Regions from separate parts of the Bradyrhizobium sp. CCBAU 51753 genome, predicted to be linked through region 3. Evidence: predicted binding sites of a transcription regulator. Region 3 holds the regulator's gene; each other region holds the start of a gene.
What was found. Region 3 encodes LexA, which represses DNA repair genes until DNA is damaged. Its sites were predicted from a motif close to TGTTCNNNNTGTGTTCNG; they were not measured.
Positions count from the first base shown of each region.

Region 1: the regulator LexA is predicted to act here: its motif matches at 2,175-2,192, upstream of XH93_RS07470 (ribonuclease T2).
Region 2: the regulator LexA is predicted to act here: its motif matches at 3,048-3,065, upstream of dinB (DNA polymerase IV).

Region 1 covers NZ_CP030037.1:1,625,297-1,630,608, forward strand. The annotation lists gene XH93_RS07460 (cold-shock protein) at 1-185, opposite strand, end outside; gene XH93_RS07465 (23S rRNA (adenine(2030)-N(6))-methyltransferase RlmJ) at 441-1,301, opposite strand; gene XH93_RS07470 (ribonuclease T2) at 1,445-2,131, opposite strand; gene XH93_RS07475 (hypothetical protein) at 2,258-2,722, opposite strand; gene XH93_RS07480 (hypothetical protein) at 2,888-3,187, shown strand; gene XH93_RS07485 (DUF3617 family protein) at 3,245-3,781, shown strand; gene XH93_RS07490 (ATP-binding protein) at 4,310-5,312, opposite strand, start outside.
Region 2 covers NZ_CP030037.1:3,864,533-3,869,844, forward strand. The annotation lists gene XH93_RS17105 (fumarate reductase/succinate dehydrogenase flavoprotein subunit) at 1-1,700, shown strand, start outside; gene XH93_RS17110 (ferredoxin family protein) at 1,781-2,014, shown strand; gene XH93_RS17115 (HEAT repeat domain-containing protein) at 2,017-2,988, shown strand; gene dinB (DNA polymerase IV) at 3,105-4,352, shown strand; gene XH93_RS17125 (HupE/UreJ family protein) at 4,404-5,015, opposite strand; gene XH93_RS17130 (HupE/UreJ family protein) at 5,012-5,312, opposite strand, start outside.
Region 3 covers NZ_CP030037.1:4,627,971-4,633,282, reverse strand. The annotation lists gene glp (gephyrin-like molybdotransferase Glp) at 1-647, shown strand, start outside; gene lexA (transcriptional repressor LexA) at 855-1,559, shown strand; gene XH93_RS20870 (hypothetical protein) at 1,888-2,316, shown strand; gene XH93_RS20865 (hypothetical protein) at 2,503-2,730, shown strand; gene XH93_RS20860 (ComEC/Rec2 family competence protein) at 2,727-5,012, opposite strand.

The sequences.
Region 1 (5,312 bases), 3.0 Mb from region 3:
GGGCCTTTACCCTTCTTGTCCGGTTCGACCTCGAATGTAATGCGCTGTCCTTCAGTCAGGTCCTTTAGCCCCGCCCGCTCGACGGCTGTGATGTGAACGAACACATCGCGTCCGCCGTCATCAGGCTTGATGAAGCCGTAGCCTCTCTCTCCGTTGAAGAACTTGACTGTCCCAGTCATGGCCATCGGGAAACTCCTCCCCCGTATTGCTCCCCCGCTACGCGCACGCCGCGTAGCGGTTGACCGACATTCGCTTGTCGGAAGCCTGGCCACCTGAACAGGCCGGCGTCACGCCGCCGGTCTGCCTGGATTTTATTTCGGCCTTGTCACTCCGCCGCAACCATTCGCGGAAGCGGAACGTAAAGCCAGTCGTAACAGGATGAGCATAATACGGTTCCGCGCCGATTGCCTACGATCAAATGCACTTTTCAAATGGTGCGATTACGGATGAGGCGTCTCTATTCGGAAGCGCCCAGCGCCGCCCTGGCCAAGCGGCTTTTCGAGTTCGGGCAAGATGAGTTTTAACTCACTCACCAGTGTCCATGGCGGATTCACGATCAAGAGCCCGGTCGACACGAGGCCACCACCGTATTCTTGCGGTGCCACACTGAATTCCAAACGCAGACATTTGCCGGCCGGCCGGCTCGTTGCAGCTGCTGCGGCGACGCTGCGCGCGAGGTCGTCGGTGGCTCTCCGTGATTTTACGGGATACCAGATCAGGTAAGAGCCGGTCGACCATTTTGCGAAGGCTTCGACGAAGCCGCGAGTCAGTCGTTCGAACTCGTCCTTTGCTTCGAACGGCGGATCGATCAACACCAGTCCGCGCCGCTCGTTCGGTGGCACGAAAGCAGGCAGTGCCATCCAGCCATCGAGATCGACGACACGCGCCTGGGTGTCGCGCCGCAATGCGTCGATCAGCTGTTTGCGCGCTTCAGGCTGGATTTCGCAGGCGGTGAGACGATCCTGCGGCCGCAGCAATGCTCGCGCTATCAACGGCGAGCCGGGATACGCCTTCAGTTCGGCAGCCGGATTGAACGACCTGACGATGTCGAGATAGGGCGCGATCAGCGGCAACGCCCTGTCGGTGAGCCGCGCCTGCATCAATCGCGCGATGCCGGTGAGCCATTCGCCGCCGCGCTGCGCTTCGCTCGATGTCAGGTCGTAGAGTCCGGCGCCGGCATGGGTGTCGATGACGCGGAACGGCGCGGGCTTCTCCTGCAGATAGGTCAGCATGCGCACCAGAACGATGTGCTTGATGACGTCGGCGAAGTTGCCGGCATGAAATGCGTGGCGATAGTTCATGGCCTAGCGATGCCGACATCGGGCCGGCAATGCAACCCTTGTTGCTCGGCGCGATGCGCGGCAGCAAATCGGGCGCGCAATCCCGCATTGCAGAATTCAGGGGCGGCGGGGCTCCCTTCGGGTTACTCCGTAATAGCCGAATCTCAACCGCCACGCACCGGCGGCATCACCACCTGGTCGCGGCGGCAGGCGCGGCGGTCGATCTCCTCGCAGGATCGGAACTGGAGGTCCTTGCTGAGGCAGATCCGCACCTCGCTGAGCCGCTTGCTGTCGCAGGTGATCGCGATCGCCGAGCTGCTCAGCCCCGGGTTGACCTTGATGAAGGCGGCCTCCAGCGCATCGGGCGCGATCGTCTTCGGCTCCGCCAGTTGCAGGAATTCCTCAGGGATCTTCACCGCCGCGCGGGCCTTGCGGATCGCCTCGAAATAGGCGCGCTCGCCGAGACCCGAGCAGGTGCCGTGCTTGTCCCACTCGTTGTAGATCAGCCCGGGCGCCGGCATCAGGTCGAGCATCGAGCTCATGATGCCGCGGGCCAGCCGCGGCGAGGGCCGCTGGCAATATTCCGGGAAGCCGCGCTCATATTGCGGCCACAGGCCGTGCACGACGAATGAATAGGGCCGTCCGCCGCACTGGGCCTGGGTGCCGCGGCCGTTGTTGCCGCGCTCGCTCGCCGCCTCGCAGAACGAGGGCGACCACGACAGCGAGAGCACGTAGAAATCGAACTCGCCCGGAGCGTTTTGCCGGCGGTCCTGGCCCGGCGCGCCCGTGCTGCAGAGGACCAGAACGGCAATCGAAATCAGAAATCGGGAAATTGTGACCAACCGAGGCATCAAACGCTCCCTAACACGACCGGGCCGAAACCTAGCAGGCCACAGGAACATTTCAAGAACAAAAGCGTCGCGCCGCCCGCAGGCGGGCCCGTCTGCGCGCGATGTCTCGGCTGATCTAGCGGAAGGTCAGGGCCGCGCGGCCCTGCAGGCCGGGTTGTAGGTCCAGTCGCGGTCGAGCCCGGTGACGCACCACTCGACGCCCTGGTTGAAGCCGGCATACCCGCCGTCCTCGATGATCGAGTAATGCACGGCGCGGGCCTTGCCGTCGCTCAGCATCACCGTGCCGGAGCAATAGCGGCGCGGAATATTGTCGGATTGCCAGGGGCGGAACGCGGTTTCGTGGACGCGGGTGAAGCCGGTGATCACCAGCGGCGAATTCCAGAACGTCGATTCCTTCTCCTGGAAGCGCTCGGTGATGACCGGGATGGCCGCTTCGCACGGTGCGACCCTGCCGTCATAGCGCGGGCCGGACAGCCAGAAGTTCAGCTCGAGCGGATTGGCGGCCTGCGCGGTGCTCCCGGGGGCCAGCACGCCGAACACGAGCGCGGCGCCGAGGCTGAGCTTTTTGAGGGAGATGAGCAGGTTGCGCATGGGAATCCACCCGATTGTCCGATGCGGCGGACGGTGCCGTGAAGCCCCGGCAAGGTCAAGTGCAGCGCGGCAACACCTGCGGAGAAGTCCACCGGTGGCCGGCGGCTCGTGCTTTTCACGGCCCCCGGCGCACTCTATGTTGCGTTGAGCGAAATGGAGTCTGCGATGCGAAGGAAAGTGGCCGCGTGCCTGGTTGCCGTTTGCGGGATGCTGGCCGCGCTGCCGGCGCAGGCCGATTGGCTGCAGACGGTACCGCCGTTCAAGGGCAATGATACCGGCGGGATTGTCGCCTATACCCTGGCAGCCCAGACCGATGCCCGGCAGCTCGCCGTCGACCACTGCGCGCGCTACGGCAAGGTGGTGAAGTTTCTCTCGGTGCAGGCCCATCCGGGCGGCTATCTCTCGTTTGCCTGCCGCTGGGTGCCCTACGGTTCTGAGAGCCGGCCGCTGCGCACGCTCTACTGAGCGCCTGACGGCCAAGCGCCTGACCGCCATCGCCACGTTTCGCCGGGAGCCATTCGCATGACGCGACAGCTTGCTTTGCTTGGTTCGGCCATCTGCCTTGCCCTGTCGGCCGGCACCGCCGGCGCCGTCGAGCTGCCGACCCGCAAGGCGGGCCTCTGGGAAATGAAGATGGTGCGCAGCGGCGGTCCGATGCCGGAAATGACCATGCAGCACTGCACCGACGAGACCACCGACAAGGAGATGAGCACGGCGGCCTCGCCGATGGCGAAGGAGATCTGCTCCAAGCAGGACGTCCAGAAAACCGCGACCGGCTATGTCACCGATTCCGTCTGCAGCGTCGCCGGCGTCACCGTGCAGGGGCATGCCGAGATCACCGGCGACTTCAATTCGGCCTACACGGTGAAGAGCACCTCGCACGCCGAAGGCGGCAAGGCGGGCGCGCACGACACCACCATGACCATCGAGGCGAAATGGCTCGGCGCCTGCAAGGCCGACCAGAAGCCCGGCGACATGATCATGCCCGGCGGCATGAAGATGAACATCAAGGACATGGAAAAGCTGAAGGGGCTGCTGCCGAAGCAGCAACCGAAGTAGCGCGCCGCTTACGCATTGCCAAACTTTCCCCGTCATCCTGAAGTGCGAGCCTCTTCGGCGAGCCTCGAAGGATGAATCGGCCCGGCTGGTGGCCGATTCATCCTTCGAGGCTTGCAAGAGCTCGCGCCTCAGGATGACGGGTCGATTTGATCAGCTTGCTCGGTGTCATCACCCGCGCATGCGGGTGATCCAGTATTCCAGAGACGATAGTGCTTGAGCCGATAGGCCGCGGCGTACTGGGTCGCCCGGTCGAGCCGGGCGACGACAGCAGTGGATGCAGACAAAGCCTCGCATCCTGTCAGGATGACAGGTTGAGAGATTGCAGCAATTCTATCCTTCGTCATTGCGAGCGAAGCGAAGCAATCCATCGTGCCGCATGTGCGGAGGCATGGATTGCTTCGTCGCTATCGCTCCTCGCAATGACGCGCCCCAGAAATTTACGGCCTTTCGGGACACGGATTGAGAGCCGTGGTCCGCGTCGCGAGCTCCCGGATTGCGCTGCGCTTCATCCGGGCTACGCGATCGTTCCTACACCGGCACCCGGACTGCGGCGCGCAGGCCGCCCATCGGGCTCTCGCTCAGCATGATGTCGCCGCCATGCGAGCGGGCGATGTCGCGGGCGATCGCAAGGCCCAATCCGCTGCCGCCTTCGTCCTGGTTGCGGGCGTCGTCGAGCCGCAGGAACGGCTTGAACACTTCTTCGCGCATATTAGCGGGAATGCCGGGGCCGTCGTCGTCGACGGTGATGGTGAGGTAGCGGTGGTCTCTGTGGCCGGTGATCGAGATCGTATCGGCGTGGCGCGCCGCGTTGGAGACGAGGTTGGCGAGGCAGCGCTTGAACGAGGCCGGCTTCACCGTCACCACAGGCAGGCCGTGGAACGCGACGGTCGTGGTGTGGCCGTGGCGCTCGGCGTCGCTGCGCAATTCCTCCAGCGCCATCGCCATGTCGGTCGGCTGCGCGACCTCGCCGGAATCGCCGCGCGCGAAGGCAAGATAGTCCTCCAGCATCATCGACATCTCGTCGACGTCCTTGCGCATCGCGTCGATCTCCGGACCTTCGCCGAGCAGCGCGAGCTCGAGCTTGAAGCGGGTCAGGATGGTGCGCAGATCGTGCGACACGCCGGCCAGCATCGCGGTGCGCTGCTCGATCGAGCGCTCGACGCGCGCCTTCATCTCGATGAACGCCTGCGCCGCGCGCCGCACCTCGCGGGCGCCGCGCGGCCGGAAGTTCGGCGCCTCGCGGCCCTTGCCGAAACTCTCGGCGGCATCGGCGAGCCTTAGGATCGGCTTGATCTGGTTGCGCAGGAACAGCACGGCGACGATCAACAGGATCGTCGAGGTGCCGAGCATCCAGAAGATGAAGATCTCCGAATTGGAGGCGTAGGCGGCGCTGCGCTGCGCGAAGATCCGCATCACGGAATCGTCGAGCTGGACGCGGATCTCGACCAGATTGGATTTGCCGACGGTGTCGATCCAGAACGGCCGGTTGATCTGCCGGCCGAGCTGCACCGACAGCGTCTGGTCGAGCAGC
Region 2 (5,312 bases), 760 kb from region 3:
GCGACGTGCTGGTGATCGGCGGCGGCACGGCCGGCCCGATGGCGGCGCTGAAAGCGAAGCTCAGGAATCCCAAGGCCGACGTCGTGCTGCTGGAAAAGGCCAACGTCAAGCGCTCCGGCGCGATCTCGATGGGCATGGACGGGCTCAACAACGCCGTCATTCCCGGCTATGCTACGCCCGAGCAGTACACCAAGGAGATCACGATCGCCAATGACGGCATCGTCGACCAGAAGGCGGTCTATAAATACGCCCAGAACTGCTACAAGATCATCGAGGAACTCGACAGTTTCGGCATCCGTTTCCTGAAGAACGAGAACGGCGACTTCGCCGTCAAGAAGGTGCATCACATCGGCACCTATGTTCTGCCGATGCCGAACGGCGAGACCGTGAAGAAGGCGCTGTACCGCCAGCTTCGCCGCGCCCGCATCCTGATCTCGAACCGCTACATGGCGACGCGGCTGCTGAAGTCCGCCGACGGTCGCGTCGCCGGCGCGATCAGCGTCAACACCCGCACCGCCGAGATCCTGGTGATCAAGGCCAAGGCGGTGATCCTGTGCATGGGCGCCGCCGGCCGGCTCGGGCTGCCGACCTCGGGCTACATGTTCGGCACCTACGAGAACGCCGCCAATTCCGGCGACGGCTATGCCATGGCCTATCACGCCGGCGCCGCGCTCGCGAACCTCGAGTGCTACCAGATCAATCCGCTGATCAAGGATTACAACGGTCCGGCCTGCGCCTATGTCGCCGGCCCGTTCGGCGCCTATACCGCTAACAATGAGGGCTCGCGCTTCATCGAATGTGACTACTGGTCGGGCCAGATGATGCTCGAATTCTACAACGAGCTGCTCTCGGGCAAGGGACCGGTCTTCCTCCAGCTCAAGCACCTGCACGAGAAGACGATCGAGGAGATCGAATCCACCTTGCACAAGGTGGAGCGGCCGACGCGCGGCCTGTTCCAGCAGGGGCGGGGGGTCGATTATCGCTCGGAGTCGATCGAGATGCACATCTCGGAGATCGGCCTCTGCTCGGGTCATAGCGCTTCCGGCGTTTTCGTCGACGACAACGCGCGCACCACCGTGCCAGGCCTCTATGCCGCCGGCGACATGGCGAGCGTGCCGCACAATTACATGCTGGGTGCCTTCACCAACGGCTCGGTCGCCGGCATCGATGCGATGGAGTTCGCCGACAGCCACGATTTCGCGGCGTTCGATTCCGCCGAGGTTGCCCTCGAGCGGGAGCGTGTGCTGGCGCCGACCAGGCGCGAGGACGGCATTCCGCCGAACCAGGTCGAATACAAGACCCGCCGCCTGGTGAACGACTATCTGCAGCCGCCGAAGGTGACCCGCAAGTACGAGCTCGGCATGCGCCGTCTCGCCGAGGTCCGCGAGGACATGGAGCAGCGGATGATCGCGCGCAATGCGCACGAGCTGCTCCGCGCGCTCGAAGTGCAGTCGATCATGGATTGCGCCGACATGGCGGCGCACGCCTCGTTGTTCCGCGAAGAGAGCCGCTGGGGCCTCTACCACTGGCGCACCGATTTTCCGGACAAGGACAACGAGAACTGGTTCTGCCACACGCTGCTGTCCAAGCAGGACGGCAGGATGACGAGCACGAAGCGCGCTGTGGAGCCCTATGTCGTGCCGATCGCCGACGATGAGAAGGATCTCTACGACAAGCAGCGCATCCGCGCCAGCGCGTGAGTCTTGCTTCGACGCGTTTCTTCGCGCGAACCCACGTCGCTCGAAAAAATGTGTCCCCCACAACAACAGGAGATTGGACGATGCCTCTCGCTTCCTACCAGACACAGGTCCCGGTGGTGGTCGACGATGCAAAATGCATCGCGGACAAGGGCTGCACGGTGTGCGTCGACGTCTGCCCGCTCGACGTGTTGCGGATCAGCGACATGACCGGCAAGGCCTACATGGCCTATGACGAGTGCTGGTACTGCATGCCGTGCGAGGCGGATTGCCCGACCGGCGCCGTCACCGTCAACATTCCGTATCTGTTGAGGTGATCATGTCGAGCCCGTTCGAATCCTACGACGACCTCGAGGACGCCGACGAGCGGCTGCAGGCCGCGGACCCGGCGGAGCGCCGCGTCGCCATCATTTCGCTCGGCCATTCCGGCGATCCGGCCGCGGTCGGCCATCTCGCCAACATGGTGTCCGATCCCGATGCCGGCGTGCGCCAGCAGGTTGCGATGGCGCTCGGCGAGTTCGACGGGCCTGAGGCGGCGGACGCGCTGGCGAAACTGCTGGTCGATCCCGAGCGCATCGTGGCGTCGGCCGCGGCCGACAGCATGGCCGAGTTCAAGGATCCGGCCTGCGCGGACGTCATCCTGCCGCTGGTCAGGCATGCCCATGCCTTCGTCCGCACCGGCGCGCTGCGCGCGCTGAAGGAGCTGCGCCGCAAGGATGCGATGAAGCCGGCGCTGGAGGCATTGCAGGACCCGGACGCCGCCGTGCGCGCGCAGGCCATCGGCGTGATCGGCTTCCTGAAACTCGAGGAGGCGATCCCGGCGCTGACGGCGCTGATCCAGGACCCGGACGCCCATGTGCGGCGCGCCGCGGTGAGCGCGTTGGCGTTCTCGCAGATGAAGCCGGCGGCGGAGACGATCACCCGCGCACTCAAGGACGACGACTGGATGGTGCGCGAGATGGCGGCCGAAACGCTCGGACTCAACATCAACGGCGCGCTGGCTGCGGATCAATTGATTGCGTCGCTCGCGGACGGGTTCTGGCAGGTCCGGCTCAAGGCGATCCGCAGCCTCGGAAAGATGAAGATTGAGCGGGCGGTGCGCCCGATCGGCAATTGCGTCAATCACGAGCAGGCCAATCTGCGCAAGGAGGCCGCCGCCGCGCTGGGCGAGATTGGTCATCCCGATGGCGAGGCGTTTCTGGCGATCATTGCGGATGATCTCGATCCGGATGTCAGAAAGAACGCGCGCTGGGCGCTTCAGCAGATCGTGGCGAGACGGGCGAAAGGTTAGGGCGGATCACCGGTCGCGGTGCCAGGGCCTTCCTGCGCCGGGTTGACTTGCCTTGCGAATGTTCCTATTTTGTTCTTTCGCGCGTGGTATGCTCCGATCGCGGATGAACGGCTGAAATGGTCACTGCAGCCACGATCCTTCATGCCGATCTGGATGCGTTTTACGCGTCGGTCGAACAGCTGCTGGATCCGTCGCTGCGCGGCAAGCCGATCGCGGTCGGTGGTGGGGTTGTGCTTGCGGCGTCCTACGAGGCCAAGGCATTCGGCGTCCGCGGCGGCATGTCGGGACGACAGGCGCGCGAGCTGTGTCCGCAGCTGATGTTCGTCGGCGGTCATTTCAAGGACTACCAGCGGCTGGGTGACGCGGCGATCGGGGTGCTCGGCGATTTTACGCCGCTGGTTGAGCGCATCTCGATCGACGAGGCCTTTGCCGACGTTGCCGGCTGCACCCATCTGTTCGGCTCCCCTGCCGAGATCGCGGCGGCGATCCGCCGGCGCGTGCGCAGCGAGCTCGGCCTGCCGATCTCGGTTGGGGTTGCGCGCACCAAGCATCTGGCGAAGATCGCCTCGCAGGTTGCCAAGCCCGACGGGCTCGTCGTCGTCGATCCCGACAGCGAGCTGAAATTCCTCCACGGCTTGCCGGTCGAATTGATGTGGGGCGTCGGACCGGTCACCAAGGCGCGGCTCGCTGCGATGGGCGTCTCGACGATCGGGCAACTTGCCAAGTCGCCCGAAACGTCGCTGACGCGGTCGCTGGGGCCGGCGGCCGGGGAGAAGCTGGCGGCGCTGGCCTGGAATCGCGATCCGCGCGAACTCAAGCCGCACCGCCGCGCCCACTCCGCGGGGGCGCAATCGGCGCTGGGCAAACGGCCCGCCATCGAGCGAGTCATTCGGCCGACCCTGCTTCATCTGGCCGATCGCATCGCCACCAGGCTGCGGAGAAAGTCGCGGCCGGGACGGACGGTGACGGTGCGGGTTCGCTTCGCCGACATGCGAGCGGTGACGCGCTCGATCACGCTCGATGCTCCGGTCGACGCAACCTTGATCCTCGCCCAGCGTGCGGAAAAATTGGTCCGCGCAATCCTTGCCGATCATCCGGGCGAGACAGTCATCTCGCTGCTGGCCATTTCGGTGTCGCATCTCGAGGAGCACTGGGATCTGGCGCTGGACCTGCCGCTTGGACTTGCGGATGAAGCGCTCCGTCCCGGAAGCAGGCTGGGCAGCGCCCGCTGGGCGGCCGATTGCGCCGTCGACAAGATCCGCGACCGGTTCGGATGGGATGCGATCGGGTACGGTTCGGCGGTCTTGGGCGTATCCCGTTCGGTGCCCGATGCGTTTCGCGAGCTCGCCGAGAAGGAACTGTAGCCGCCCGCGTCGGCCACTGCGACACAGCCGGGTCGCAATGTCGGCAACGCTTCAAGAAGCGAGAGCAACGCCGGCCATCATGAGGCCGATGGCTGCGATCCAGCCTCCGAGTGCGCGAAGGGCGATCGCCCGCCAGGATGTCGGGTCCGCCGCGGTCGGTCTGAACATGACGGTCAGCGCCATCGTCAGCGTAACGACGGTGTAGCCCGCGCAGGCCAATCCCGCCGCGAACAGCAGGCGGTCGGTGTCGGGCGCGAGGTCGCTTCCGTTCGCAGCACCGCGCAGTGCGGCCAATCCGAATGCAATTGCGCACAACAAGGCTGTCGGAATGCGCGCCGCTGCCGCCAGCAGGACGCCGATCACCAGCAGCATCGAGGCGTCCGCAAGGCCGCCCGTAACAGGGCCGAACATGCGCCCGACCGCCAGGCCGGCCAGCAGTCCGAGCGGAAACACCAGGATGAGCCAGCGTCCTTTCGAGGCGCCGAGCGACCCGGCCAGCACGCCCATCGCGATCCAGAGGATGACATCCTGAAGGTCGGTGAAGGGATGCAATGCACCCATGTAGAAGTCGCCGAGCCGCGCTGCGATGATGTGTGCGTTGGCGGCGCTCGGCAACAAGAGCAGCGCCGCGGCGATCCACCCGCGTGTATATTTCAGCGTCATGCAAATGCCCCGAGGCCCTGTGCCAGGAAGTAGCAGCCGAGCCCCGCGATGCCGGCCCCGAGCCCCTGGATGACGCGCTCGCCGGCGGGCCAGCGCGTCAGGGTGCCGATCGCGATGCCGCACAGGTGCAGCAGGCCCGTCGCGGTGACGAAGCCGACCCCGTAAGCCAGCGGGTTTGCGGAGCCCGGCAACTCGGCCCCGTGCGCATGACCGTGAAAGATCGCGAACACGGCAACCACCGCCGCGGCGGCGGGAAATGGCAAGCGCAGGCGGATGGCGACCGCGAGGCCGAGGATC
Region 3 (5,312 bases):
GTTCCAAGCCGGGTCCCGGCCAGATCGTCTATTCCAACGGCTATGCGCTGCGGGCGTTGGCCCGCGCCGAGGGTGCCGAGACGATCGATCTCGGGATCGCCGCCGACACCGTGGCCGCAACGACCCCAGGCATCCGCCGAGCGCGCGATGCCGGCGCCGACGTCCTGATCACCACCGGCGGCGCCTCGGTCGGCGACCACGACCTGGTCAAGCAGTCGCTGGAGGCCGAGGGCGTCACCATGGCGTTCTGGCGGATCGCGATGCGGCCCGGCAAGCCGATGATGCACGGACGGCTCGGCGCGATGCGGGTGATCGGCCTGCCCGGCAATCCGGTGTCGTCCTATGTCTGCGCCTTCCTGTTCCTGGTGCCGCTGATTCGGGCACTGAGCGGCCGCAAGGTGATTCATCACGTCCGCGCGCGCGCATTGCTCGGCCGCGATCTCGCCGCCAACGACCAGCGTGAGGATTACTTGCGCGCCCGCCTCGAGGCGCGCGCGGACGGCACGCTGATCGCAACGCCCGTGATGAAGCAGGACTCATCGCTGCTGGGGAATCTCGCTGCGGCGCAGGCACTTCTCGTTCGTCCGCCGTTCGCGCCCGCGGCCGCGAGCGGTGCCGAATGCGAGATCCTCACGATGCCGGAGTGAGCCTCGCGCGGCCGCCACTTCGCCGATTGCCTGTCACGTTCACCTGAAATTAAGTGGTTGCGGAACACATATCGAACATATAGTGTCCGTTCATGATTTGTTTCGAGTACTGGTGTCTACAATCGGGAGTTCATCGCGGAGCGCCGTGCTCCGGGTCTTCCGAAGTCTCGGAATCGAACGACGCTATCAACCGGGGGAATACTCGAGATGCTCACGCGCAAACAGTACGAACTTCTGCGTTTCATCAATGAACGTCTGAAAGAGGCCGGCGTGCCGCCCTCCTTCGACGAGATGAAGGATGCGCTCGACCTGCGCTCGAAATCCGGTATCCACCGCCTCATCACCGCGCTGGAGGAGCGCGGCTTCATCCGCCGCCTGCCGAACCGGGCGCGCGCGATCGAGGTGATCAAGCTGCCCGAACTGGCCGCCGGCGGCGGCAATGGCCGCCGCGGCTTCACCCCGAGCGTGATCGAGGGCGCGCTCGGCAAGCGCTCCTCGACGCCGCCGGTCGCCGAGGACGACGGCAACCGTCCGGTCGCCGTGCCGGTGATGGGCCGGATCGCGGCCGGTACGCCGATCGAGGCGCTGCAGACCCGCAGCCACACCATCAGCGTGCCGCCGGACATGCTCGGCGCCGGCGAGCACTACGCGCTCGAGGTGCGTGGCGACTCCATGGTCGACGCCGGCATCCTCGACGGCGACATGGCGCTGATCCAGCGCAACGACACCGCCAACACCGGCGACATCGTGGTGGCGCTGATCGACGAGGAGGAAGCCACTCTGAAGCGCTTCCGCCGCCGCGGTGCATCGATCGCGCTCGAGCCGGCCAACACCGCCTATGAAGTGCGCATCCTGCCGCCGAACCGGGTGCGCATCCAGGGCAAGTTGATCGGCCTGTACAGGAAATACTAGGCGCCGGCGGCACTTGATGATCGTCTGCGCGGAGATCATGCTCAAGCAAAACTATCGGGCGGGATGACGATTCGAAGAAAAGTCATCCCGATCGAGGAACGGAGCGACGCATCGGACCGTTGCTTGGCGGATAGCGCGACGTGTGACTTGCACCAGATGCGCCCAGATACCGCCGACGCGCTGTAGCGTGTTTGTGATTGAGGCCGTCCGTGACCAGTCGTACAATCGCCTCGAAACGAGAAAACACTCGTTCGCTATCGTCCACTCTGGTAGAGGCCCGCGCCTCAAGGAGAGGCACGGGTCGCTACCTCGACAGAGGAGCCTTCCGATGTGTGACTATAGCCTGCATGCGGTGCAATCGCGTCCCGCCGTCGTCGGAGAGACGCTGATCAGCACGACTTTCCGCGGCACGTCGACCCGCGGTTTTGCCTCGGAGAACGATCCCAACGTCGCGGTCTGCATGCTGCCCGGCACCGAGCTCGCCTTCGTCGAGAACGTCCGCTACGACAGCCGGTGGATCTGGACCAAGACGATCGGCTATCGGGTCGGCGTGTTCAACGAGGTCGAGCCCGACGTGCCGGATCGCCATCACGACGCGGTCGAATTCCCCGACGGCAGCCATGTGCTGGTGACCCAGCTCGTCGAAGGCCAGCGCGTCACGGTGCTGCAGCTGCCGGCGCTGCATCCGACCGTCGAGCACAAGCCCAAGGTCGCAGAGCGGCGGCCCTCCGCATTCGCATCGCTGTTTTTGGGTTGAGCGCATCGTCGCCGCAGGATGAGCTGTCCCGCGGCGGGTGACCAAAGCGATTTCGAGCGACCCCGGAGTTCCGTTCCGGGGCGCATCAGTGAGGTTGCGCTGGACGCCGGCTCGGTTGCGCTGGACGCCGGCTCGGTTGCGCTGGACGGCACCTTGGCGCATCATCCCGCGCGGAGGACGTGCGCGGTGGTCGACAAGGTCACATGGCAGCGAGCTGGACGCGTCACGGAACCGGGCCGCTACATGTTCCGGTTCGGCTGGCTGACCGTGACCGCCGATGACCTCAAGGTCTGGCAGCAGTTTCCCGAAGCCGTCTTCACCCTGGTCAAGAAGCCCGACGCCGGCCCCGATGCCGACGAATACCACCTCGGCCTGTTCGAGCTGCCGACCGCCCCCTCCTCCGACCACCACTAATCATCGGCCTGCAGATCGGCCTCGGCCGGCGTCGCATCGACGGCGGGGCGTGCTGCGCCGGCGGGCGGCCGCAGCGTCGTCTCGCTGTCGGCATCGCCTGGAACCGCCGGCGACCACGGCCGGTCGATGCTGCCGGGCTTGACCGCATCGATCGCAAAGCCGTCGCCGATCCGGCGCAGCGCCAGCGCGCCGTGCCGGCGCAGCCGCTCGGCATCGATCACCGACGCCGCGCAGCCCTGGGCGACCTGTCGCGCCGTCACGATCACCGCGGCCCGCTCGCAATCGTCGGCCAGCGCCTCCGGCCGGGTCGCCAGCGCGACAAAACCGCCGCCGCGGTGCCGGGTGACGCAGCCGGCCTCGTCGCAGGAGACGCCCTCGCCCAGCGACGCATCGCCCGCGGTCCGCGCGTCGGCATCCGCCGCCAGCCATTCCTTGACCACAAAGGCGTCCCGCGCGCTGTGCATCAGATGCAGCCGACCGTCGCCGCCGCGCACCGCGACGTTGCGGCCATCGGGGGAGATCAGAATGTCCGGCAGCGGCGCCCGCACCGCCCAAACCAAGGCCGCCACCAGCAACGCCGCGCCCGACCAGCGCAGCGGCGTGCGCAACAGCCCGAGCAGAATGATCCCGGCGCTCGCCGCGATCAGCGGGGCGGTGCCGAATGCCGCCATCCGGCCGACCGCGCCCGGCAGTGCGGCGACCCATTGCGTCACCACGATCATCCAGTCGATGCCAAATCCCATGATCGCCCAGAACACGCCGTCGAAGCCGAACGGCATCGCGGCGAGCCCAAGCAGCCCCGCCGGCATCACGATCGCGGAGACCACCGGCATCGCCGCGAGATTGGCGAGCAGCCCGTAGGGCGTCACCCGATGGAAATGGAACGCGGCATAGGGCGTGGTCGCGAGCCCCGCCACCAGCGAGGCCAGCACCAGCACCGCCAGCTCGCGCCCGCCCCACAGCGCAACGCGCGCCGTCACCGAATGGTCGGGCGATGCCAACAGGCTCGGCATCCCGATCTGCACCAGCGCCACCAGCCCGAGGGTTGCGGCAAACGACATCTGAAAGCTCGGATGCACCAGCGCCTCCGGCGCGATCGCGAGCACGATCAGCGCCGCCACCGCCAGCGTGCGGAACGTGATGGCGCGGCGGTCGACCATGACAGCGATCAGCACCACCGCCGTCATGAAGAACGAGCGCTGCGTCGCGACCTCCGCCCCCGACAGCGCGAGATAGAAAGCGGCGGCGAGCAGCGCGGCCGCAGCCGCCCATTTCTTGATCGGATGCGCCGCCGTCAGCGCCGGAAACAGCGCCAGCAGCGCCCGCACCGCAAAGAACACCACGCCGGCGACGACCGCCATGTGGTAGCCGGAGATCGACAGCACGTGGCCAAGCCCGGAGATGAACATCGCATCGTTGACCCGCGGCGACATCGCATCGCGCCGGCCGGTGAGCAATGCGGTCGCGATCGCGCGCTGGTCGCCGTCGAGCGTGGTGCGGATCCGCGCATCGATGGCGTCGCGCAGGCCCTGCATGAAGGCGGCGTAGCGCAGCGCGAAGCCACCGCTCGCCGGCGCCTCCCGGGTCTTGACCGCGCCCATCACGAAGCCGGAGGCGCCGATGCCCTGAAAATACAGGTCGCGGCCGAAATCATAGGAGCCCGGCCGCTGCGGCCCGAGCGGCGGCAACAGCCGCGCCTTCAATTCGACGAAGCTGCCGACCTCCGGCGCCGCGCCCTTCTTCACCGACAGCCGCACGCGCTCAAGTTTTGTGGTCTCCCGTGGGCTCTCCATCGTGGCGACGCGCAGCACGAAGCGGTCGGTCTTCTCCCTGATGTCGCGCGTTTCGACGAAGCCGGTCAGCGCCACCGAGAACATCGGCCGCGCCAGCACGCCGTGCGCGACGCGCGCCGTCTTCCAGGTCGCGGTGGCAAATCCCGCCGCGACCGCCGCCGTCATCACGACAACCGGAAACAGTTTTTGCCGCCGCAGCAGGACGGCGAGCACGCACAGCGCAATCGCAACGGCTGCCGCGGCGGGCAGCATCGGTTCGTGCTCGGCCGCGAAATAGAAGGCGATACCGGTGCCGAACGCCACCGGCACCCAGGGCAGCAACCGCCCGGCGCCCGCCTCCGCGCGCGCCCATTGCCGCAGCGTCTCGACCAGCGGCGGCCAGATGCTTGGACGGACCGGCGCGTAGCCGCCGGCCGGCGCGGCCGCGCGCGGCGGCCACGTCCCCGCGTAGCCGCGTTTGCCGCCCGGCGTCGTGCCCTGCTCCGCCATCTCTCGCCTTGCGATCCCTGCCGGGACGCCAAGCTACCGGAAGCTGTGACCTTGCCGCTAGCGGAACGGATCCAGAATACGAACCGGCAAGGCTCGATACCGGGACCGGCCCGCGCCGGCCCTACCTGCGGCCTGCGTCAAACCGATCGAGCCGAAAGTCTCATTAGGTACCGAATCCCATTGGGATTAGACTGTCCCGATGCCTCCACTCCCGATCAGACAGGGATGAGGCAGTAACGGCTCGCGGCACGTGAAGGCCGCTGGAGCTCTTCTCAGGTGGCCCACAACTCCGCCTGAGAC